One region of the Methylobacterium sp. AC315 genome, then DNA from elsewhere that is predicted to be linked to it. Evidence: riboswitches for the same ligand, from Rfam matches in the RefSeq annotation. Region 1 holds a riboswitch; the other holds the start of a gene.
The links. Region 1 has a riboswitch for thiamine pyrophosphate ahead of thiC (phosphomethylpyrimidine synthase ThiC). Riboswitches for the same ligand answer to the same signal wherever they lie in the genome.

Region 1 (11,929 bases):
CTCGTCCACCGGTCGGTGCACGCCGATTTCGTGGCGCGGCTGTCCTACGCCGCCGGCCGCATCCCGGTGGGCGCGCCCACCGACCCGACGACCCAGATCGGCCCGATCAACAACCGGCGGCAACGCGACAAGATCGCCGCGATGGTGGGCCAGGCCGTGGATGCCGGCGCCCGCATCGCCGCGGGCGGCGCCTGTCCGGCCAACCTGCGGGACACCGGCGGCTTCTACTTCGGTCCGACGGTGATCGACGGCGTGACGCCCGATGCGGCGATCGCCCGGGACGAGGTGTTCGGCCCGGTCCTGACCGTCCTGCCGTTCGAGACCGAGGACGAGGCGGTCGCGATCGCCAACGCCACGCCGTACGGCCTCGCCGGCGCGGTCTGGACGAACGATGTCGGCCGCGCTCACCGGGTCGCCGCCGCCGTCAGGGCCGGGACGTTCTGGGTCAACGGCTACAAGACGATCAACGTCGCCTCGCCCTTCGGCGGGTTCGGCCGCTCCGGCTTCGGCAGGTCCTCCGGGCGCGAGGCGCTGATGGCCTACACCCAGACCAAGAGCGTGTGGGTCGAGACCGCAGCCCAACCCGGCGTCGCCTTCGGCTACGTCGGCTGAGCCGGGTGGGCTGAACCAAACGGCGCCCGCCCGAACGGGCCGCCGCCACACGGACGCCCTCGACGCCCCGCGGGCCCACAACCAGGTCCGCGGGCCCCGACGCCGGCGCAAGAACAACAATCAGGACCCTAAGCGCCGCGACCCATCGCAGGGAGGACAACAGCCATGGCACAGGAAGCAATCCATCGAGGCCCGGTCCCAGTCGAGGCCAACCCGGCCGAAAGACCGAGCCGCGTCCGCCTGTTCCTGATCGCCCTGGTCATCGTCGTCATCGCCGAGGCCATCGGCAACATCAACATCCCCGTCGGGACCGGAAAGATCGTCCTGCTGCCCCTGCTGTGGGCCCTCCTGCTCGGCGGAGCCCTCGGTCTGGCGAGCCCCCGGCTCCCGGCCCTCCTGCGCCTGCGGTCCTCGACGCAGTCGGCCGCGGCCGCCTTCCTGCAGCCGGCCCTCCTCGTCTTCATCGCAAAGCTCGGCCTGCTGGTCGGCGGCTCGCTGCCGAGGATCTTCGCGTCGGGATGGTCGCTCGTGTTCCAGGAGTTCGGCCACTTCTTCGGCACCATGGTGTTCGGCCTTCCGGTCGCCCTTCTCCTCGGCATCAAGCGAGAGGCCATCGGCGCCACCTTCTCGGTCGGCCGGGAGCCGAGCCTGGCCATCATCGGCGAGCGCTACGGGATGGATTCCCCCGAGGGGCGCGGCGTGCTCGCGGAATACCTCACCGGGACAGTGTTCGGGGCCGTCTTCATCGCCGTCCTGGCCGGTCTCATCGCCAGCCTGAACATCTTCAATCCCCTCGCGCTCGCCATGGGGGCCGGCGTCGGATCCGGCAGCATGATGGCCGCCGCGTCGGGGGCCATCGCGGCGCAGCAGACCCCCGAGGTGGCCAAGGATGTCGCCACCTTCGCGGCAGCGAGCAACCTGATCACCACGACCATCGGAACCTACTTCACGCTCTTCCTGTCGCTGCCCTTCACGATCTGGGCCTACGGCAAGCTCGAACCGATCCTCGGACGCAACCGCCCCAACACGGTCCGGGAGCCCTCGGCCGTCGCCGTGACCCCGGCGCACGAGGAAACGACGATCGGGTTCGCCGAGATGCTGGTGGCGTGGCTGCTGATCGGCGCCTACGGGCTCATCGGCAACTATCTGACCTACGGCGTGATCCCCGACGCCGCCGTCGTGGGCGGGATGGCGATCATCATTGGCGTCGTGATCCTCGGCTGGGGTCTCTACGTGATCTCGGCGCGGAAGCTTCCCGCGGTGATCTGGGTCTCCCTGATCGGCATGGCGCTGACCTATCCGGCGATGCCGTACGCGGCCGAGATCGCCGCGATGACCGGCAAGATCAACTTTCTCGCCCTGGCCACTCCGATCCTGACATTCGCCGGCCTGTCCATAGCCAAGGACATCCCCGCCTTCCGGCAACTGGGCTGGCGCATCGTCGTGGTCTCGTTCATGGCGAATGCCGGCACATTCCTGGGCGCGACCCTGATCGCGCAGTTCTGGATGCATGTCCCGGTGACGTGAGACACCGATCGATCCGCGACCGTGCCGGGGTTTGTTGGTGGATCGACCGACCCGCAGGGATGGCCGGGATCGGACCTGTGACGGCCAGGGAGCGAACGGCATGAGCATAGACGCGGACATCCTCGGTCGCATGGTCGCCTGGCGGCGCGACCTGCACGCCCACCCGGAGCTCGCCTTTGCGGAGGTCCGAACCGGGGACCTCGTCGCGCGCGAGCTCGCCGCCTGCGGCTTCGAGGTCCATCGCGGCCTGGGCCGGACGGGCGTCGTCGGGACGCTGCGCCGGGGAGAGGGCCCGATCGTCGGCCTGCGCGCCGACATGGACGCGCTGCCCATCCACGAGGCGACCGGTCTGCCCCACGCCTCCAGGAACCCGGGGGTGATGCATGCCTGTGGGCATGATGGGCATGTCGCGATGCTGCTCGGCGCCGCCAGCCAGCTCGCCCGCGCCGAGAACCTGCGCGGTACGGTCCGGGTCATCTTCCAGCCGGCCGAGGAATGCGAGGGCGGCGGCCGGGCGATGGTCGAGGACGGCCTATTCCGGATGTTCCCCTGCGACACGGTCTGGGGCCTGCACAACTGGCCGGGATTGCCACTCGGAGCCTTCGCCACCTGCCCGGGCCCGATCATGGCCTCCCTCGACACGTTCGAGATACGCGTCAGGGGCTCGGGGACGCACGCCGCCATGCCGGAGCGGGGCATCGACACGCTGGTGATCGCCTCCGAGACGGTTCTGGCCCTGCAGACGATCGTCAGCCGCCGGATCGCCCCGCTCGATCCCGCGGTGGTGAGCATCACCCAGGTCCACGGCGGCGACGCCTGGAACGTGATCCCGGACCTCGCCACGATCCGGGGGACCGTCCGCTGCCTGTCCGAGAGCGTGCGCGGGACGGTGGCGGCTCTCATCACGGAGATCGCCACGGGCACCGCCCGCACGCATGGCGGCGCCGCCGAGGTCGATTACCACACCGGATATCCCTCGACGGTCAACGCACCGGACGCCGTCCCGCTCGCGCTCGCCGCGGCGGCCCGGGTCCCGGCGATACCGACCCGGCACGGAAATGTCGCGCCGTCGATGGCCTCGGAGGACTTCGCCTACATGCTGCAGGCCTGCCCCGGCGCCTACGTCTGGCTCGGCACCGACGGCGCCGAGCCCGGCCGGCCGCTTCACAATCCCGGCTACGACTTCAACGACGACGCCCTGCCGATCGGGGCCGCCTATTGGGTGGCCCTGGCGACCGGCATGCTCGAAGCGGCCCGTACGTAAGCTTGCCGACGCTTCGGGTATCGAGGCCCGAGCCTGCGAAGTTGCCGAACGGCTTCGCAGGCGGATGATGGATCTTGAGACGGAGAACCGGCATCTTTTGCCGGTAATCGCAGATCTGACGCTCGACACGCTGATCTTACAGGATGCGTCCCTGAGAGGCGTCTCGAGCCCCGGGCGCCAACGCGCCCGTGGCGAACACATCTCGCCTCCCCGTGGGGCTGATCAGTCGCGGCGAGCGGAACTGACGGGCTGATGTAAAGTAGAAAAAAGTGGAGCGGGCGGCGGGAATCGAACCCGCATATTCAGCTTGGGAAGCTGACGTTCTACCACTGAACTACGCCCGCGGACACGGCCGGTGCGGTGGAGTGGCGCCCACAAGGCCGGGGCCTCGTGGGTGCTCCGTGCACCCGTGTATGAATGCGATCTAGCAGCCCGCCGACAAGTCCGTCAAACGGGGTCTTTCGGTTTCTGCAGGAAAGCGTGTTCGCAAGCCGGACCTCGCCCAGTGGAGCGACCTGCGCCGGAGCCAGCGTCTCAGGCGATCCGGGACAGGTTCCCCGCGGCGGCGTGCGATTCGCGGGCGGCGTCATAGGCCCGGTTGCGCAGGGCCGTCTCGCTGGGCAGCTGTTCGACGACGTTGCCGGACCGCGAATCCACCACCTGGAACACGATCGAGCTCGTGTCCGGATCCTGGATGTAGCGCGCCTTGTCGCTGGTGGGGGTGATGTCGAGCTTGACCGCCGGTTCCAGCGGAGCGGTGGCGGCCTGGGCCGGCGTCGTGTCCTCGGTGGCGGCCGGAGCGGCCGATGCCGCGAGCGACTCGAGACCCTGCGGCCCCGGCGTCGTCGCATTGAGCGGACGGATATCCATGGCTGATCTCCTGCGATCCTGTGATCGAGGGATTCAGCGGTTCTGCCGCCTAAGCGTCCGTTAACGGCCCCCCCCGGCGCAGGGGATGGTTGCGCGGCAGCCGGAGTCGCGATGAAGATCGCGTTACCGGAACGGCATCATTTTGCGATTCGTCTGGTCCTTGATGCCGCGCACCGCGCGGGTGGGGCGATCCGTGTCGCTATTGCGCCACGGGGAACGGCACGCGTCCGGAGGTATCCATGCGCTGGACCCGAATAGCGGTGGCGCTCCCGATTGCGGCGTTTGCCGAGGCACCACCGGTCAGCGGACAGGCGCGATCAGGATTATCACCCCGGGGGCGTTCATCCGGCAGCATCGCTGCGAGGTCGTGGCGCGCCTTGACGCGATCCATCGGCGCGGGCCCGTCGAAACGTCGCGTGATCGCTTCATCGTGGTGGCGCTGCGCGATCGGCCGATGCACTATGTCCAGTGCATCTTCCAGCCCTTCGATACCGTGATGTTGTGCGAAGCCTCGTCTGGCGCCTACGGGAAAACGGGTTTTCGGCTCCAGGCGCAATCCCAGGCCGCCCTCCGGGCCCTTCAGTATGCCCAAGCCGACGGAGAAGCGAATTTCTCGCGCACCGTCAGCCTCGGAGATCCTCCCGATGTCGGCATCGCCGCCGACCTGATGCTCGCGGCGCTCTACGATGCCTACGGGGCCGAGCCGGACTCGGCGATCGAGATCACGGCACCGCGCGGCGGCGGCGGCGGGTGCGGCACGCCCACGTCTTGAGCGGACGGGGCGTGCCGGCTCCTCATTCGGCGGCGTCGATGTAGAGCTTGCCGCCTTCGGCCAGGAACTCCTGGGACTTGGCCCGCATGCCGGCCTCGGCCTCGGCCTTCGACATAGCGGGCGACGCGCCCACGACCTCGCCCGCTTCCTCCATCGCCAGCACCTCGGCGCGCAGGTCCTGGGTGATCTTCATCGAGCAGAACTTCGGCCCGCACATCGAGCAGAAATGCGCGACCTTGTGGGCGTCCTTGGGCAGGGTCTCGTCGTGGTAGCGACGGGCCGTATCCGGATCGAGGCCCAGGTTGAACTGGTCTTCCCAGCGGAAGTCGAACCGGGCGCGGCTCAGCGCGTCGTCGCGCAGCTGGGCGGCCGGGTGGCCCTTGGCGAGGTCGGCGGCGTGGGCGGCGATCTTGTAGGTGATCACCCCGGTCTTCACGTCGTCGCGGTCCGGCAGCCCGAGGTGCTCCTTCGGGGTGACGTAGCAGAGCATCGCGGTGCCGAACCAGCCGATCATGGCGGCGCCAATGCCCGAGGTGATGTGGTCGTAGCCGGGGGCGATGTCGGTGGTCAGCGGGCCGAGGGTGTAGAACGGCGCCTCGCCGCACTCCCGCAACTGCTTCTCCATGTTGACCTTGATCTTGTGCATCGGCACGTGGCCGGGGCCCTCGATCATCACCTGGCAACCCTTGTCCCAGGCGATCTTGGTCAGTTCGCCCAGCGTCTCCAGCTCGCCGAACTGCGCGGCGTCGTTGGCGTCGGCGATCGAGCCCGGACGCAGGCCGTCGCCGAGCGAGAACGACACGTCGTAGGCACGCATGATGTCGCAGATCTCGTCGAAATGCTCGTACAGGAACGATTCCCGGTGCCCGGCCAGGCACCAGCGCGCCATGATCGAGCCGCCCCGCGAGACGATGCCGGTGACCCGACGGGCGGTGAGCGGCACGTGCGCCAGCCGCACGCCGGCATGGATGGTGAAGTAGTCGATGCCCTGCTCGGCCTGCTCAATCAGCGTGTCCTTGAAGACTTCCCAATCGAGCTTGAGCGGGTCGCCACCGACCTTCTCGAGCGCCTGGTAGATCGGCACGGTCCCGATCGGCACCGGGCTGTTCCGGATGATCCACGAGCGGATGTTGTGGATGTTGCGGCCGGTGGACAGGTCCATGACCGTGTCGGCGCCCCAGCGGATCGACCAGACCAGCTTCTCGACCTCTTCCGCGGCCGACGACGTCACGGCCGAATTGCCGATGTTGGCGTTGATCTTGACCAGGAAGTTCCGGCCGATCGCCATCGGCTCCAGCTCGGTGTGGTTGATGTTGGCCGGGATGATCGCGCGGCCGCGGGCGATTTCGTCGCGCACGAATTCTGGGGTGATGAACGGCGGCACCGACGCACCGAAGCTCTCGCCGTCTGCCAGCGTGGCTTCGGCGCCCGCCAGCATCGCGTCGCGACAGGCGTTCTCGCGGTGGGCGACGTAGATCATCTCCTCGGTGATGATCCCGGCTCGGGCGAACTCGTACTGCGTCACCATCTGCCCGGGGGCCGCCATGCGGATCGTCCGGGTAGCGGGGCAGGGCGCCACGAGCTTGTCGCCCGCGAAGCCGTTATCCTCCGGCTTGACCGCACGGGGCTCAACCGCGGTGTAGCGGCGCGCCGCGATCCAGGGCTCGCGCACGCCGGGCAGGCCGGCGGTGAGGTCTATGCGGGCGTCGGTCTCGGTGTAGGGGCCCGACGGATCGTAGACCCGCACCGGCTCCTCTTTCGGATCGGACAGGGCAATCTCGCGATAGGGCACCCGGATGTCCGGCCGGCCGACCGGATTCGCGTAGACCTTGCGCGACCCGGTGACCGGACCCGTGGTCACGGTCTCGGGGCTGCCTTTCACGTCCTTGGGGAGAACGGGTGCGTTCATCGTGGGCCTCTCCTCGTGTTGGAGCGCTCCGGACCACGCGATGGCTGAGATGAGATCCGGCCGCACGCACGCGAGCAGCCGCAGGTTCCCGTCCCTCCGCCGGTATGAGCCGGATCAGGTTCAAGGGTCAGGGCAGCATGCCCAATCTCAGCCCCCTTCAGGGCCCCCCTCGGAACGGTTCAAGACTCGGCCCCGGGGATGGGTTTGTCAATGCTGCGGCGAGCCGAGCGGATAACAGGCTGGTGTTGTCCGGCGGGAGAAGCTCCGGTCGCCCAAAGACAAGAGCCCTGTGTAGGGGCAGGGCCGCCCAACCACTCATCAAAGCCGTCCTGGGCCAAACAAACTTGGCTACGATGCCCATCTTTGAACCTTCAAGAAACGATGCGCATCCTGCTCCTGCTGCTGGCCGCCCTGGCGGTGCTCTACCTGGCTTGGCTCGTCGCCCTGGTGCTGTTCCAGCGGCGGCTGATCTACCCGGGCGCGGCCTGGAACGGGCAACCCGTGCGCATCCAGGCGGCACCGCCCGGGACCGAGCCGGTCACGGTGGCGACAGTGGACGGCGAGCGGCTGTTCGCCCTGTGGCGGCCGCCGCATTCCGGCTGCGGCATCGTCATCAGCTTTCACGGCAACGGCTCCCAACCCGAGCCGCACGCGGCCCGCTTCGCCGCGGATCCGTGGCGCGCGGCCGGCTGGGGTGTGCTGGCGCCGGCCTATCGCGGCTATCCTGGCTCGACCGGCACGCCGAGCGAGGACGGCCTGATCCGGGACGGGCTGGCGGCGGTCGCGGCCGCTGAGGCACGGTCTCCGGGGGCGCCGATCCTGCTGCATGGCCATTCCCTGGGTGCCGCGGTGGCGGTCGCGATCGCCGGGCAAGTCGAGGCGATCGGGCTCTACCTTGAAGCACCGTTCGACTCGCTGACCCATGCCGTGCGGCTGCATGTCCCGCTGGCACCATCCTGGCTCCTGCGCGACACCTATCGCTCGGACCGGCGCATCCAAGGCACGTCCGCGCCGGTCCTGATCGTCCAGGGCACCGACGACCCGGTGGTGCCGGCCGAGCTCGCCCGGGCGCTCGCTACGGCGGCGGGGCCCCGAGCGCGGTTCGAGCTGGTGCCGGGCGACCACATGTCGATCTTCGGGTCCCGGGATCGCGAGGCCGAGGCGTGGTTCCGCGGACGTGTGGGGCCGGCCTGCAGGACGCCGGATCAGGCTGTGCCCTGAAAGGACGGGAGGAGACATCGTTTGGTCGGACGCCGCTCCCGGCGCTGGAACGCCGACGATCCGGAGATGCCCGGCGCGGTTGCCCGGATGGATCCGGTCTGCCCGCTCTGCGGCCGGCCTATCCCGCCCCGCGCCCGATCCAGCCTGCACCACCTCACCCCGAAGCTGAAGGGCGGCACCCACCAGGGCACTGTGCGGCTGCACCAGATCTGCCACTCGGCGATCCATGCCCGCTACAGCGAGGCCGAGATCGCCCGTCGGCTCGCCGACGTGGACGCGCTGCGGGACGATCCCGAGATCGCGCGCTTCGTGGTCTGGATCCGCGGCAAGCCCGACGACTTCCACGCCGCCACGCGCATGACCCGCGACCGCCGCGCGGGCAAGCGTCGGGATTGAGGTAGCCGTTTACCCGGCGCTCAGGACATCTGCAGGTTCCGGTCCCGGGCCGGCAACCCCGTCAACCTTGTCGATCCACACTGGCCCCGGTCTGGGAGCTGAACGATGGGCGGGGCAGGGGACGCGGACGGCCGGCTGGCCTGGGTCGATATCGCCAAGGGGATCTGCATCCTCCTGGTGGTGATGATGCATTCCGTCATCGGCACCGGTGCGGCCCTGGGCGGCGAGGGATTCCTGCACCCGGTGGTGGCCTTCGCCAAACCGTTTCGGATCCCGGATTTCTTCCTGCTGTCCGGCCTGTTCCTGGGGCGGGTGATCGACCGGGACTGGCGCCTGTTCGCCGACCGCCGGGTCCTGCACTTCGCCTACTTCTACGGGCTCTGGCTGGTGATTCAGTCGGCGGCGCGCTACGGCGGTATCGTCGGCGATGCCGGGCCGGGCGCCTTCGCCGCCCATCTCGCCCACGCGCTGGTCGAGCCGTATTCCAGCCTGTGGTTCGTCTACCTGCTGGCGGTCTTCTCCGTGGTGACCAAGGTCTTGCGCCGGTGCCCGGGGGCGCTGCTGCTGGCCGGCGCGGCCCTGCTGCAGGTCGCCGACATCCGCAGCGATGCGACCCTCGTCGAGGAGTTCTGCGGCCGCTACGTCTACTTCGTGGCGGGCTACCTGTTCGCCGGCCGGATCTTCGCCTTGGCCGACGCGGCCCGCCGGCATGTCGGCCCCGCGCTGTGCGGCCTCGCCGCCTGGGCCGTCTTGGAAGGATGGATGGCGCTGACGCCCGCCGGCCATCCGGCCTACCCGACCCTCGCCAGCTTGCCGATCGCGAGCCTCGCCCTCGGGGCGGCCGGCGCCCTGGCGATCGTAGTCGTGGCCGCGCTGATCGAGCGGTCGGGGACCGCCGTCGCCGAAGCCCTCCGGACCTGCGGCCAGCGCTCGATCGTGATCTATCTTGCCTTCTCGCTGCCGATGGCCGCGACCCGCGAGATCCTGGTCCGCACCGGGCTCGTGAACGATATCGGGCTTGCGAGCCTGATCGTCATGGCGGCGGCGCTGCTGGTGCCGCTGGCCCTGGAGCGGCTGGTGCGCCACACGCCGCTCGCCCTGCTGTTCGTGCGTCCGGCCTGGTTCCGGCTGGCGGGAGCGCCGCGCCCGCGTCCGTCCCTCGCGGCCACCTGAGGCCGGCAGCTCAGCTCTCGAACGCGATGCCGATCCGGCGGCTGCGCCGCCACGCCACGGCGGCCTGCCGCGGGTCGGCCCCGTCCGTCAGACGGAGCGGGAAGCGGTCCGGCACGGCTTGATCCTCCTCGACCTCGATCTGAGCGCCGGTCTCGGTGGCGTCCCAGACGAGGCAGCCGACCTCGCCGCATGCGAGCAGCAGCGTGCCGAACGTGAAGGCGTTCTTGCGGAATGCCCCGCGGCGATCCTCCGTCATCGCACCCTCTCTCCGGTCCCGGTCCGCGACACCCAGGCGCGCGGACTGAACAATACGGCGAGACGGTTAACGGGCTGGATGGCGGGCGGAGACTGGTATCCCAGGCCGAAACTCAATACGTGTTTGGGTCATCCAGGAGATGCGCCGCCGCTGCAGGCTCGCCAGCTTCGCGGCGTTCAGGATGCCCCCAGGGCTACGGCAATCCTGCAACGCATGGCGTCGATCCCGGCTTCGCCGCTGATCGCGACCTCGATATCGTGGGGCGATGGCTTCCGGCTGGCGCCCGGCATCGGTAAGGCGAACCGCAGCGACGGTCCGCCCTTCGACGCCTTCGCAGGTCGGGGCCGAATTTTCATGACAGGGATCGGGCGCGTGCCGGGTTGTTCACCGGGCGATGGTGCACCGGGAGGACTCAATGCGGGATGCGTCGGCGCAGGAGCTCATGATCCTCAGCGCGTTGCAGGAATGCCGGATCCAGCTGGAGACCGCGCGCCGGGACGAGGCGAGCCGGGCCGCCGTCCGGCTCGAACTCGATGCCGCCCTGCAGCGCGAGGAGGCGCTGAAGAACGAGATCGTGCAGGAGCGGGAGCGCACCGAGGCCGTGCGGGTCGTCTTGCTGGCGCTCACGGCCAGCATCGGCCGGTTCGGCCTGCGCCGGAAGCTGTTCACGGCGCGTATCGCCCGGCTCGGCCGCGAGACGCCGGATTCCGGCCCGCAATCGGTTCGGCACCCCGTGCTGCTCGCCGAGGCACGGCGGGTGCTGGGGCAGGATCCGACCGCCTCGGGTTAAGGCGCCGGGATGCTAGCGGCCGGGGCCGGGGTGCTGAACGGAACGCTAACGACCCCTTAAACCGCCGCATTTAGCGTGCCGTAACCGGGCTACGCCGCAACGCACGCGCGCGCTGGTTTCGGATCGTTCGAAGACGGGATGCATGGCCAAGGGTCGGGGCAGGATGGAGCCGAATTTCGACGTGCCGGAAGGGCGCGTCCGGGATCGCGGCGAACTCGACCTGCGCCTGTCCCGGGACGACCGGGCCGCGACAGGGGAACGCGTGGGTAAGCGAGCGGACGAGATGGCGCGGGCTCCGGCTAAGACGGCGCCACGCCGGACCCAGAAGAAGTCCGGCCGGCGCCGGCGCTCGTGGCTTGGCCGGATCGCCTACGGCACCGTGGTGCTCGGCCTGTGGGCGGTGATCGGCGTCGCCGGCCTCATCGCCTACCATGCCTCGCAGCTGCCGCCGATCGACCAGCTCGCGGTGCCCAAGCGCCCGCCCAACATCGCCATCCTGGCGAGCGACGGCTCGCTGCTGGCCAACCGGGGTGAGACCGGCGGCCGGGTGGTCTCGATCAAGGAGCTGCCGCCCTACCTGCCCCGCGCCTTCGTGGCGATCGAGGACCGGCGGTTCTACCAGCATTTCGGCGTCGACCCGGTGGGCATCCTCCGGGCGATTGGCCAGAACCTGACACGCCGCGGCGTCGCGCAGGGCGGCTCGACCCTGACCCAGCAGCTCGCCAAGAACCTGTTCCTGACCCCCGAGCGCTCGGCCTCGCGCAAGATCCAGGAGGCGATCCTCGCCCTGTGGCTGGAGCACAAGTACAGCAAGGACGAGATCCTCGAACTGTACCTGAACCGGGTCTATTTCGGCGCCGGCGCCTACGGCGTCGAGGCCGCGGCGCAGCGCTACTTCGGCAAGCCCGCCAAGGAGGTGTCGCTGGCCCAGGCCGCGATGCTCGGCGGCCTCGTGCAGGCGCCCTCGCGGCTCGCCCCGAACCGCAACCTGCCCGCCGCCCAGGCCCGCGCCGCGCAGGTGCTGGCTGCCATGCAGGAACTCGGCTTCGTCCCGGCGCAGGACGCCAAGGTGGCGCTCGCCCAGCCGGCCCGGCCCGCCAACGCGCGCGGCGGCGGCTCGGCCAACTACGTGGCCGACC
Region 2 (11,929 bases), on a different contig from region 1:
CATGGCGGTGTTCCGCCCGAAATTCCTGCGGCCGCGTGCGCCGAGCTGAGAGTTTTCGCAAAATGTCACAGGACTGATAAATTCGCCCCCATACGTAACAATGACATCAGTGCCGTTTAGAACCTCTGTGCTTAGCCGTGTGACGCGGATATTTTTCCGACTGCCCCAGCTTTTAGGCTCTCCATAATCGAAAGATCGTAGACCTGTGCTGGGATTATCCCGATCCAGGCACCGACTCGGCCATCTTGACTAGAACTGCGTTCGCCAAGGCTGCGGTCCGGGTGAGAACCTCGTCTGGAACTTCCGGCAGGTCGAGTATTTTCAGGCACGCCGCCGCGCAGGCCTTGTGTTGCGCCGTGTGATAAGCGTGAATTGAAAATTCTTCCAGCAATCCAAAATCGTAAACCCAGGGCATTATTGCGATGCCTTCTTTTGGCGCCTTGAGGGACAGTCCGGACTCCGCATACCGGTATCCCGCCGCAAACTTCTCCTTGCGTCTGCAGTATTGGCTAGCGCTGTGGCGTGCCTCAGCCCGTGCCGGACAGACGGGAATCATGCGATCGTACAGCTTCAGGACTTTTTCCGCGGGCTCATTCAATTTCTCCATGAGCCAGGCAGCGTTCAATAAACTGATGTATACTTCTTCCTTCCAATACCCGAGGCTGCTTCGCTTCAGATAACAATCCAGTGCCTTGAGATCTTCGCCGACATCGCGATAAGATCGCGCGAGATAGAACGTGTATCGCGCGATCATGAATGGGTCTTTTTCAGCAGCTAACGCTCTTTCCAGAACCGCCAAATCTCGTCGTTCCGACGACCGATCGCGATGACGAGCTCCATCGTCGCCGCGACGCATGGCAAGCGGCAGCTTGGGTGTTGGCGGGTCCTTTTGGCACTCCAGAAATTCATGCACGACGCCTCGATAGCGCCAATTTTTATTATTTTTAATCAGTTGTATACGCCAGTATTCTGTATTTTCATCCAAAATCGTCATCATGTACCCTGCCGCAATGAGCTTCGGCATCGAGAAATCATTGGGAATTATCAATTGATCGTCGGCATCGATGATCAAACTATATACGGCGTGCGGGCGCGCTAATTTTAAAGCCTCGGTGCGGTTGAAGGCGAAATCGACCCAGGGTCTCTCCACAAGCGTACCGGGCATGTCTGCCATCGCTGCGCGGATGACATCCTGTGTTCCATCCGTCGAGCCGGTATCGACAATGATCCAATGGTCAATAACGGATCTCACAGAATCAAGACACCTGCGAATAACGTGAGACTCATTCTTGACGATCATGCAAAGGCAAATTTTTTGACCAAAACTATTCATGCCAATACACCCAAAGAAAATTTCGTTACATCGCCTCTTATCGTGCTGCGTCTTTTGATAGCGCAAACCTCCTCATCACCCAATCTAGCTCCCCGCATTAAATTTACTTTTTGATTTTCATTATTTATATAGCATTATAAAGGGCGAATTATTCAAGTACTTTTTCAAAATTAACGACTATCTCTTATGGAAAATTCATTGAATATTACTGATTATAACTCAAAAAATTAAAATATTGGGAATCGCTGGCGCAGGTATGCCGGCATGCACGCTCGTGCCGCGGACGCCTTCAATGATCGAGCATGGCGCATATCGCTCAACCGGCAAGCGACGCGATCAGAATTAGGCCCTGGGCCGGAGATCCGATCGGTGATTGCGCCACCAGGAATGTTGCATCCCAGACCGCCGCTCGCCGTATCAGGCTTGACCCGCGGGGCCTACGCGACCAGATCTATCGCTGTTCCAGGGAGATCCCCGGCAAGGGGCTGAGAAACCGCTGGCAAGTCCCCCGGACCTGCGGCGCGGAAATCCTTCGAACCTGATCCGGCTCACACCGGCGTAGGGATTGGACCGCGGCCGCCTGAATGGCAGGTCACCGCTTCTCACCGAAGCAGACGGCCCGATCTTCGCGACGGAATTCCGCGGAGATGACTTTGGCTTTTGACCGCCCCGTTTCGCCGATCGGACGCCGCCGCCTCCCGGGCGGCTTCGCCGCGCAGGCCTCGCTGCCGGCGCGTGCCGATGTCGCCGTCGTCGGCGGCGGGTTGATCGGCCTGTCGATCGCCTGGCGGCTCGCACGCGCCGGCCGCGCGGTGGTCGTCATCGAGCGCGACACGATCGGCGCGGGTGCGAGCCTGGCCGCCACCGGCATGCTGGCCCCGGCCGCCGAGCACGAGCCGGGCTCCGATCCGCTGCTGCCCCTCGCCCTCGAATCGCTCCGGCTCTGGCCGGGGTTCCGCGACGCCCTCGAAGCCGAGACCGGCCTGCCGATCGATTATCGCGCGGACGGGACCGTCGTGGTCGCCATCGGCCGCGACGAGGTCGAGCGCCTGCGCTTCCGCTACGACCTGCAGCGCCGCTCGGGCCTCGACGCCGCGTGGCTCCCGGGCACCGAGGTGCGGCGCCTTGAGCCCGCCCTGCGGCCGGCCGTCACCGCCGGAATCCATTGCCCACTGGATCACCAGGTCGATCCCCGCCTCGTTATGGCGGCACTGGCCGAAGCCTGTCGGCGTGCCGGCGTGACGCTGGTCGAGGGCCTGGCGGTGAGCGGGCTCGACTGGTCCGGCGGAACGGTGACCGGCATCCGGGCCGGCGACGAGGCCGTGACGGCCGATACCGTCGTGCTGGCCTCCGGCGCGTGGAGCGGGGAGGGCGGCCTGCTGCCCGAACATCTCGCCCTGCCGGTGCGACCGCTCAAGGGCCAGTCGATGGCCCTGCGCACCACCGCGCGCACCGGCACGCTCAGCCGGATGATCTGGACCGAGCAGGTCCACATGGCGCCCAAGAGCGACGGCCAGCTGATCGTCGGCGCAACGGTCGAGGATTGCGGCTTCCGGTCGGGCATCACCGCCGGCGGCCTCTTCGCCCTGCTCGAGGGCGCGCGCCGGGTGCTGCCCGGCATCGAGGAGATGGAGGTCGAGGCCGTGTGGGGCGGCTACCGTCCGACCTCGGACGACGACGCGCCGATCATCGACACGCTTGCGCCGGGCCTCGTCGTCGCCACCGGCCATCACCGCAACGGCTACCTGCTCGCCCCCGTGACGGCCGAGGCGGTCGCCGAACTCGTCACACGCGGCGCGCTGCCGGAGATCGCACAGCCGTTCACTCGGGCGCGCTTCGACCGACGCGAACCCACGAGGGCCTCGGCATGAAGCTTCTGGTGAACGGAGAAATGCGGGATCTCGCGGTCGAGACCATCGCGGCCCTGTTCCGGGCCGAGGCCGACGAGACCGGTATCGAGAGCCCCCAGGGCATCGCCATCGCGCTGAACGGCCGCGTGCTGCGCCGCCGGGACTGGGACGAGACGCCGGTCGCCGAGGGCGACCGGGTCGAGATCGTCCGCGCCATGCAGGGAGGTTGACCATGGACCAGACCGTCACGCCGCTGCGCCCCGAGACCGAGGCGGACCGCTTCACCATCGCCGGAGTGGAGCTGTCCTCGCGGCTGTTCATCGGCACGGCCGGCTACCCGACCCAGGCGATCATGCGCGACGCGGTCGCGGCGTCTGGGGCCGAGGTCGTCACCGCCTCGATCCGGCGGGTGTCCCTCCAGGGCCACGGCTCGGACACCGTGCGCATCCTGAAGGGCAAGCGCTTCCTGCCCAACACCGCCGGCTGCGAGACCGCCCGCGACGCGATCATGACCGCCGAACTCGCCCGGGAGGCTCTGGACACCAACTGGATCAAGGTCGAGGTGATCGGCGACCGGGAGACCCTCTATCCCGATGTGGCCGAGTTGATCGAGGCCTGCCGGCATCTGGTGGACGAGGGCTTCGTGGTCCTGCCCTACTGCAACGACGATCCGGTCGTCTGCCAGCGCCTGGAGGATCTCGGCTGCGCCGCGATCATGCCGATGGGCTCGCTGATCGGCTCCGGCATGGGGGTCGCCAACCCGGCCAATATCGAGCTGATCTGTCGCCGCGCGAGCGTACCGGTGATCGTCGACGCCGGCATCGGCACCGCCTCGGATGCGGTCATCGCCATGGAGCTCGGGGCGGCGGCCTGCCTGATCAACACCGCCATCGCCAAGGCCGACGACCCGGTGCGGATGGCCCGGGCCATGGGCCGCGCGGTCGAGGCCGGGCGCGATGCCTATTGCGCCGGTCGCATCCCCCGCCGCGGCCGGGCCGATCCGTCGAGTCCGCAACTCGGCCTCGTCGGCTCGTGAGACCGCTGCCGTCGCGGCTGCTGGCAGTGACGGACCGGCACGGGCACGCCCGGCCCCTGGCCGACACCGTGCAGGCGGCGCTCGACGGCGGCGTCCGCTGGATCTGGTTCCGCGACCGCGACCTCGACCCGGAGGCGCGGCGCAGCCTCGGCGCCAGCATCGCCGCCAGGGTCCGTGCGGCGGGCGCGTTCCTCACGGTCGGCGGTGACATCGCCCTGGCTGAAGCACTCGGGGCGGACGGCGTGCATCTCGGTGGCGGCACCGGGCCGGAATGGATCACGGCGGCCCGCGCGGCCCTCGGACCGAATGCGCTGATCGGGATCTCGGCCCACGCACCCGTGGAAGTCGAGGCTGCCGCCGGGGCCGACGCCGACTATGTCACCCTGAGCCCCATCTTCCCCACCGCCAGCAAGCCCGGCTACGGCCCGGCCCTCGGTCCGGAGGGCATAGCGGCGGCCCGTCGTGCCAGCCTGCCGATCGTCGCCCTCGGTGGCGTCACGCCGGAGCGCATCCCGCTCTGCCAGGATGCGGGTGCAGCCGGGGTCGCCGTGATGGGCACGCTGATGCGCGCCGCCGGGCCCGCGGCCGCCGCCCGTCGCATCCTGGCGGCCTGGGACGGGTGCCAGCCCTAACCCCCGTCGGGCGCAGGCGGACGGCGTCTCCGGGTGGACCGCCGCGGAGCGGTCGCCAGCGCCGCGAATGTATGCCTCACTCCGCGCCCGATTCGGAGCGCGGGGGTGGTGTTGCGGGCAGACCGATCGTCCTTCGGCTGGCGCTGGCTCGGCCGTTCGCTCGCGTTGCGCCGGGGGCAGGTGAACTGGCTCCTGATCGCGATCGCGGCGGGATACGGCGCCGGGCTGGTCTTTCCGGTCGCCACCCAGCGCATCGTCGACGCGATCGTGGCCGGGCAGGCCGACCTGCACCTGCTCGGGCTGGCGCTGCTCGCACTCCTGTCGATCGCCGCCGAGGTCGGGCTCACCGCGTTCCGGGGGCGCCTGATCATCGCGCTGGCGGTCTTCCTCGACCGCCGGATCTCCCGCCGCGTCTTCGCCCACCTGCTGCGGGTGCGGATCGACGGTGCCGGCTTCAAGTCCGGCGAAGTCTTGAATCATTTCCAGCAAATCACGAAGATCCGGGACTTCGTCCTGCATCAGATCCCGAACACGGTGATCGATGCCGGCGGCGCGCTCGTCGCCTTTGGCCTGGTCCTCTACTACGACGTCGCGGTCGGGGCGGCGCTCGCGGTGGCGGCGCCGCTGATCGTGATGATCGCGAGCAACCAGATCAGCGGCATCTGGAAATCCGCGAAGGCCTATTACCAGTCGATCAGCGTCCGTGACGGCACACTGGCCGAGAGCGTCAACGGCCTGGCCACCGTGAAGTCGCTTGCCCTCGAAGCCGGGCGGATGCGGCGCTGGATTACGGTGACGGACAACACGCTTGCCGAACTGAGCGGCGTCATGGACCTGCAGCGGCGCTACGGGCTGCGGTCCCAGGCGGTCTCGCGGGCGATGACGCTGCTGGTCATCGGCGTGGGCTGCTGGCGGATCTATGGCGGCTACCTGACCGTCGGCGAGTTTTTAGCGATCCAGGTGGTCGCCGCCCGCATCACCGGCCCGCTTCTCGGCAGCGCCGACATCCTGCGCATGGCCCAGGAGGTGAACGTCGCGATCCGCGAGATCGGCGGCTTCCTCAGCCTGCCGCGCGAGCAGGCCGGCCGCCATCCGCCCCTGCGACGGATCGGTCCCGGCGGCATCCGCCTCGACGGCGTCTCACTGACCTATCCGGGTGCGGCGCGGCCAGCGCTGTGGGATCTGAGGGCGACCCTGCCGGAGCGCGGCATCGTCGCCATCGTGGGACGCAACGGCTCGGGCAAGTCGACCCTGCTGCGCATCCTGCTCGGCCTGCAGCGCGACTATACCGGCCGGGTCGAGATCGGCGGTGCCGATCTGCGGGATTACGATCCCCGATGGCTGCGCGGCCAGATTGGTACCGTGGATCAGGATACGATGCTGTTCTCCGGCAGCGTGCGGGAAAATCTCGCTGCGCAACGCCCGGATGCGGCGGCCTTCGACGCGGCCCTGGACTTCGCCGGGCTGCGGGGACTCGTCGAGACCCTGCCCGAGGGTCTCGATACGTCCCTTGGCGAGGGCGGCCGGACCCTGTCGGGCGGCCAGCGCCAGCGCCTGTCGATCGCCCGTGCGGTGATCCGCAACCCGCCGGTGGCGCTCCTCGACGAGCCGACCGCCTTCCTGGACCCGGAAGCCGCCCTGGCGCTGGAGCGCAACCTCACGGCCTGGGGCCGCGAACGGCTGCTGATCCTCGTCACCCACCATCTCGCCGCGGCGCGCCAGGCCGACCGGATCCTGGTCCTCGACGACGGCCGCCTGCTCGGCGACGGGCGGCACGACGATTTGCTGCGCACGGTGCCGCTCTACGCGGCTTTGTGGGAGGATTACACGCGCGCGATGGTCAGGAGCGCAGACCGGGCCATCGAGCCGACCGGCTGACCTTCCTTGACCGGCCCTATTTGGCCGTCGGGCCGTAAGGCGGGCGCGGGATCGCCCGGTGCGCGGCCCGGAGCGCGGCCGACCAGCGCTCGCGCAGGTCGTGGAAATAGCCCTCGCCGGCCTCGATCCGATGGTTCACTTCGAGGTCGAGGCCGTTGCGGCGGGCGACCGCGATGTCGATCGGCAGGCCGACGCCGAGGTTCGACCGCATGGTCGAATCCATCGAGACGAGGCTGACCTTGAGGGCGTCGTAGAGGTCGCTCTCGAACTTCACCGCCCGGTCGAGGATCGGCTTGCCGTACTTGTGCTCGCCGATCTGGAGGAAGGGCGCGTCGGTGCTGCACTCGATGAAGTTGCCGGCCGAGTAGATCAGGAACAGCCGCATGCCCTCGCCGGCGATCTGTCCGCCGAAGAGCAGCGAGATCGAGAACCGGATGCTGGCCGCCTCGAACCCGTCCCGCTCGATCGCCCGCACCCGCCGGATGGCGCGCCCGATGAGCTGCGCGGCCTGGAACATCGTGGGCGCTTCGATCAGCTTCTGCGGCGGCTCGCCGTCGTCGCTGGGCACACCTTCCTGAAGCAGGCTCAGGACCGACTGGGTGATCGACAGGTTGCCGGCCGAGGCCAGCATCATCACCCGCTCGCCCGGCACGTTGAAGTGGTGGAGCTTACGGTAGGTCGAGATGTCGTCGAGCCCCGCATTGGTGCGGGTGTCGGCGACCATCACGAGCCCCTCCTCGACGAGGACACCGACGCAGTAGGTCATGGATCTCGGGCTCTCGCGGGGTGGGTTTCCGGCTCTCGCCGAGCCGGCGGCCCGCCCTTCAGGGAAACGGGCGAAGGATCAGGCGAAGAATTAGGCAGGGAATCAGGCAGGGACTCAGGACTGTGCGGCGTCCCTGCCTTGCTCGACGCGGAGCTTGACGTCCAGTGTCTCGGTTCCGCCACCGGTGCGGCTGCCGCGGATCGGCGCGGCGCCCAGATAATCCAGCCCGCAGGCGACACGGATCGTGCCGTCGGACGGGGTGTCCTGGTAGCAGGCGTCGAACGCCACCCAGCCGAGATCCGGCACCAGCGCCTCGGCCCAGCCGTGCGGCGCCTCGACATCGGCCTGGCCGTCGCCGCGGGCGCGGTAGCCCGCGACGTAGCGGGCCGGGATGCCGAGGTGGCGGGCGGCGGTGATGAAGACGTGGGTCAGGTCCTGGCAGATGCCCTTGCCGGCGGCAAATGCCGTGGCGGCGGGCACGCCGTTGGCGGCCGGCCCCGGCTCGTAGACCACCGTCTGAGGAACGGTGTCGCGCAGGCGGTGCAGCACCGAGAGCGGCTTGCTGTCGCCGTCGGTGGCGACCCGCTCGGCGAAGACCTGCAGTTCCGCGCTCGTCGTGCAGAGATCCGTGTCCCGCAGGTAGAACTCGTCGGGCAAGCGCTCGACCGTGCCGCGGACCACCCCGTGGGTATCTTCGGTGTCGACTGCGCCGGTGACCCGGATGGTCAGCGCGTCGGCCGGCGCGTCCGGGGTGAACCAGTGGACGATGTTGCCGAACCCGTCCTCGCGGGCGGTCAGCCGCCCGTCGATGGAGGTGTCGATCCGCCAGGTGCGGACATATTGCCCGTCATGGTCCCGCGGCGTCAGGCGCATGACCTGGACGAGGCCGCGGGCCGGGTGCTCGTAGGTGTAGATGGTCTCGTGGACCACGCGGATGCGCATGCGCCGGGCCTGTCTGTCTTTCCGATTGCATCAGCCCGAACCGGTCTCGCCGGCGCTCGGGCGACGATGATGCGTCGTCATACGCTCGGCGCATCGCCCCGGATCCGCCCCCCGGGACGATGCGCTATCCGACCAGATACTGCTTCGCGATGGCTTCGCCCACCTTGTTGTTCTCCACGATGAACGCCTCGACGAACTCGTGGAGCCCGGAGTTGAACACGCGGTCGATATCCTCGCTGTCGAGCTTGGCCAGCATGTTCCCGGCCAGGCGCTGGCTCGGGCCGCGGCGGCCGTAGGCGTCGGCGACGAGGTCGAGATACTCGACGATCACGCTGTAGCAATTGGCAAAGGAGCGCGGCATCTGCTTGTTCAGCATCAGGAGGTCCGCCACCAGCAGCGGCTTGACGCTCTCGCGATAGACCCAGTGATAGGCGTTGAAGGCCGACACCTCGCGCAGGATCGTGGTCCATTGAAAGTAGTCGAGGCTGCCGCCGACCGTCTCGTTCTGCGGCAGCAGGATCTGGTACTTCACGTCGAGGATGCGGGCGGTGTTGTCGGCCCGCTCGATCGCCGTGCCGAGTCGGGTGAACCAGAACGCGTCGTTGCGCAGCATGGTGCGGAAGGCCGAGCCGTCGAAGGTCAGCGAAACGGTCTTCACCCAGTCGAGGAAGCGGCTGAACTCGTCGCGGCTGAGCTCCTTGCCGGCGTAGTTGCGCAGCTCCAGCCAGGCGCCGTTGATCGCGTCCCACATCTCGGTGGTGAGCGCGGTGCGCACCGAGCGGGCGTTCTCGCGGGCCGATTCGATGCAGGAGCGGATCGACGAAGGATTGTGCGGGCTGAAGGCCAGGAAGTCGCAGACCGTGTCGGCATTCACGACACTGTAATGCGGCTTGAACAGGTCCGGATCACCGGCCGAGGCGAGGGCGGATTCCCACTCGTTGGTCTCGCCGCCACCATAGCTGGTCGGCAGCGAGGCGAGCCGGTGCGCCGCGTCGAGGATGCGCGCGACGAAGTCGGCGCGCTCCACGTAACGCGAGAGCCAGAAGAGGTTGTCGGCAGTCCTGGAGAGCATGGTGTGCGAACTCGGATCGGCTCGGCGGCAGGCGGCGCGTCTGGCAGTGTGGAAGCGCTGGGGACCTTAAGCGTCGAGCACCCAGGTATCCTTCGTACCACCGCCCTGGCTGGAATTGACAACCAGGGACCCCTCTTTCAGCGCGACGCGGGTCAGCCCCCCGGGCACGATGCGGATCTGGTCCGCGCCGTTCAGCACGAACGGCCGCAGGTCGACGTGGCGCGGGGCGACCCCGGAGGCCACGAAGGTCGGGCAGGTCGAGAGCGACAGCGTCGGCTGGGCGATGAATCCGTCCGGGGCATGCTTGAGCTTCTTGGCGAAATCCTCGATCTCGCGCTTGCTCGCATGCGGCCCGACCAGCATGCCGTAGCCGCCCGATCCGTTGACCTCCTTCACCACCAGCTGGGACAGGTTGTCCATCACGTAGGCGAAGGACTCCTTCTCACGGCAGCGATAGGTCGGCACGTTGTGCAGGATCGGCTCCTCGCCGGTGAAGAACTTCACGATCTCCGGCATGTAGCTGTAGACGGCCTTGTCGTCCGAGATGCCGGTGCCCACGGCGTTGGCCAGGGTCACGGAGCCGCGCTCGTAGGCGTTCATCAGGCCCGGCACGCCGAGGACCGAATCGGGGCGGAACACCAGGGGATCCAGGAAGTCGTCGTCGAGGCGGCGGTAGATGACGTCCACCCGGCGCGGCCCCTCGGTGGTGCGCATGTAGACCACGTCGTCCTTGGTGAAGAGGTCGGACGCCTCCACCAGCTCGACACCGAGCTTGTCGGCCAGGAACGAGTGCTCGTAGAAGGCCGAGTTGTAGCGGCCGGGGGTCAGCAGCACCACCGTGGGGTCGCGCGTGGTGGAGCCCGGTGCGAGGCTGCGCAGGGTCGCCAGCAGGGCGTCCGGGTAGTTCTCGACCGGCGCGACCCGGTGCTTGGAGAACAGGTCCGGGAACAGCCGCAGCATCACCTCCCGGTTCTCCAGCATGTAGGACACGCCGGACGGGATCCGGGCATTGTCCTCCAGGACGAAGAAGTCCTTCTCGCCGGTGCGGACGATGTCGATGCCGGCGACGTGGACGTAGAGGTCGTGCGGGACCCGGAACGAGCGCATCTCCATCCGGTAATGGGCGTTGCGGTAGACGAGGTCGGCCGGGATAATGCCGGCCTTGATGCATTCCTGCGCGCCGTAGACGTCCTTCAGGAACAGGTTGATCGCGGTCACCCGCTGCTTCAGCCCGCGCTCGAGGAAATCCCACTCCGGCTTGGTGATCACCCGCGGGATGATGTCGAACGGGATCAGCCGCTCGGTCGATTCGTTGTCGCCGTAGACCGCGAAGGTGATTCCGATCCGGCGGAACAGCAACTCGGCCTGGCTGCGGCGGGTGTTGAAATGCTCGGGCGGGGTGGTCTCGAGCCAGGTCTTCAGCTTGCCATAGGCGTCGCGGACGGCGGCCGGGTCGGCGGCGCCGTTGCCGATCCCGTTCATCTCGTCGAAGGCCGTCAACGCCATTCCGATTCTCCCTAACGCTCCCGCTCTTCAGGCAAGAGACGCGCCACCCAGCAGGGCTATACGCGCGGGCACCAACGCTCAAGTCGGCCGGAAGATCAGAACAGCTTGAGGCCTTTCAGGCTGGCATGTCCGTTTCGACCCAGGATGATATGGTCGTGCACTACAATCTTCAGTGGTGCCAGCACCGACACGATTTCGCGAGTCATCGCGACGTCGGCCGTGGACGGACTGGGATCGCCCGACGGGTGGTTGTGGGCCAGGATGATCGCGGTGGCCGAGAGTTCCAGGGCCCGGCGGGCGACCTCCCGGGGATAGACCGGCGTGTGGTCGACCGTGCCGCGGCCCTGGACCTCGTCGGCGATCAGGTGGTTGCGCTTGTCGAGGAACAGGATGCGGAACTCCTCGCGCGCCGCGAACGCCATGGTGGCCCGCAGGTACTCGCTCAGCGCGCTCCAGGAATTGAGCACCGCGCGCTCGCGCAGCGCGCCGCGGGCGAGCCGCCGTCCCGCCGCCTCGATCAGCTTGAGGTCGGCGGCGACCCCGGCGCTCACGCCCTCGACCTCCATCAGCCGGGCCGGCTCGGCGCTCAGGACCTCGGCGAAGCTGCCAAACCGTGCGACCAGGGCCTTGGCCAGGGGCTTCACGTCCCGTCGGGGGATCGCCCGGAACAGGACGAGTTCCAGAAGCTCGTAGTCCGGCAACGCCTCGGCTCCGGCTACCGCGAACTTCTCCCGCAGGCGGTCGCGATGGCCGTGGAAATGCGGCGGCTCCTTGGCGACCGGCGCGGTGCTCCCGGGGAACAGCCCGGCCGCCCCGTCGTCCGCAGCCATGGCCGGTCAGGCCGCCGGGTTGATGGGCTGATGCAGTCCCTTCGGCGAGACCGTGAAGATCTCGACGCCGGTCTCGGTCACCGC

Region 2: another riboswitch for thiamine pyrophosphate. It lies ahead of thiO (glycine oxidase ThiO); the one in region 1 lies ahead of thiC (phosphomethylpyrimidine synthase ThiC).

Annotation. Positions count from the first base shown of each region.
Region 1 covers NZ_CEEDEA010000003.1:132,406-144,334, forward strand. Annotated here, with positions in the region: gene AC0IY0_RS05820 (aldehyde dehydrogenase family protein) at 1-612, shown strand, start outside; gene AC0IY0_RS05825 (DUF3100 domain-containing protein) at 778-2,139, shown strand; gene AC0IY0_RS05830 (M20 aminoacylase family protein) at 2,240-3,403, shown strand; tRNA gene AC0IY0_RS05835 (tRNA-Gly) at 3,674-3,747, opposite strand; gene AC0IY0_RS05840 (hypothetical protein) at 3,938-4,273, opposite strand; gene AC0IY0_RS05845 (TY-Chap domain-containing protein) at 4,437-5,045, shown strand; gene thiC (phosphomethylpyrimidine synthase ThiC) at 5,068-6,954, opposite strand; TPP riboswitch at 7,029-7,134, opposite strand; gene AC0IY0_RS05855 (alpha/beta hydrolase) at 7,336-8,175, shown strand; gene AC0IY0_RS05860 (HNH endonuclease family protein) at 8,197-8,571, shown strand; gene AC0IY0_RS05865 (acyltransferase family protein) at 8,677-9,744, shown strand; gene AC0IY0_RS05870 (pilus assembly protein PilZ) at 9,755-10,000, opposite strand; gene AC0IY0_RS05875 (ATP-dependent helicase) at 10,416-10,790, shown strand; gene AC0IY0_RS05880 (transglycosylase domain-containing protein) at 10,933-11,929, shown strand, end outside.
Region 2 covers NZ_CEEDEA010000028.1:1,273-13,201, forward strand. Annotated here, with positions in the region: gene AC0IY0_RS25755 (adenylate/guanylate cyclase domain-containing protein) at 1-49, shown strand, start outside; gene AC0IY0_RS25760 (glycosyltransferase) at 215-1,300, opposite strand; TPP riboswitch at 1,789-1,916, shown strand; gene thiO (glycine oxidase ThiO) at 1,981-3,204, shown strand; gene thiS (sulfur carrier protein ThiS) at 3,201-3,413, shown strand; gene thiG (thiazole synthase) at 3,416-4,219, shown strand; gene AC0IY0_RS25780 (thiamine phosphate synthase) at 4,216-4,851, shown strand; gene AC0IY0_RS25785 (peptidase domain-containing ABC transporter) at 4,960-6,729, shown strand; gene AC0IY0_RS25790 (proteasome-type protease) at 6,746-7,495, opposite strand; gene AC0IY0_RS25795 (transglutaminase family protein) at 7,610-8,437, opposite strand; gene AC0IY0_RS25800 (alpha-E domain-containing protein) at 8,562-9,509, opposite strand; gene AC0IY0_RS25805 (circularly permuted type 2 ATP-grasp protein) at 9,576-11,015, opposite strand; gene radC (RadC family protein) at 11,111-11,845, opposite strand; gene map (type I methionyl aminopeptidase) at 11,852-11,929, opposite strand, start outside.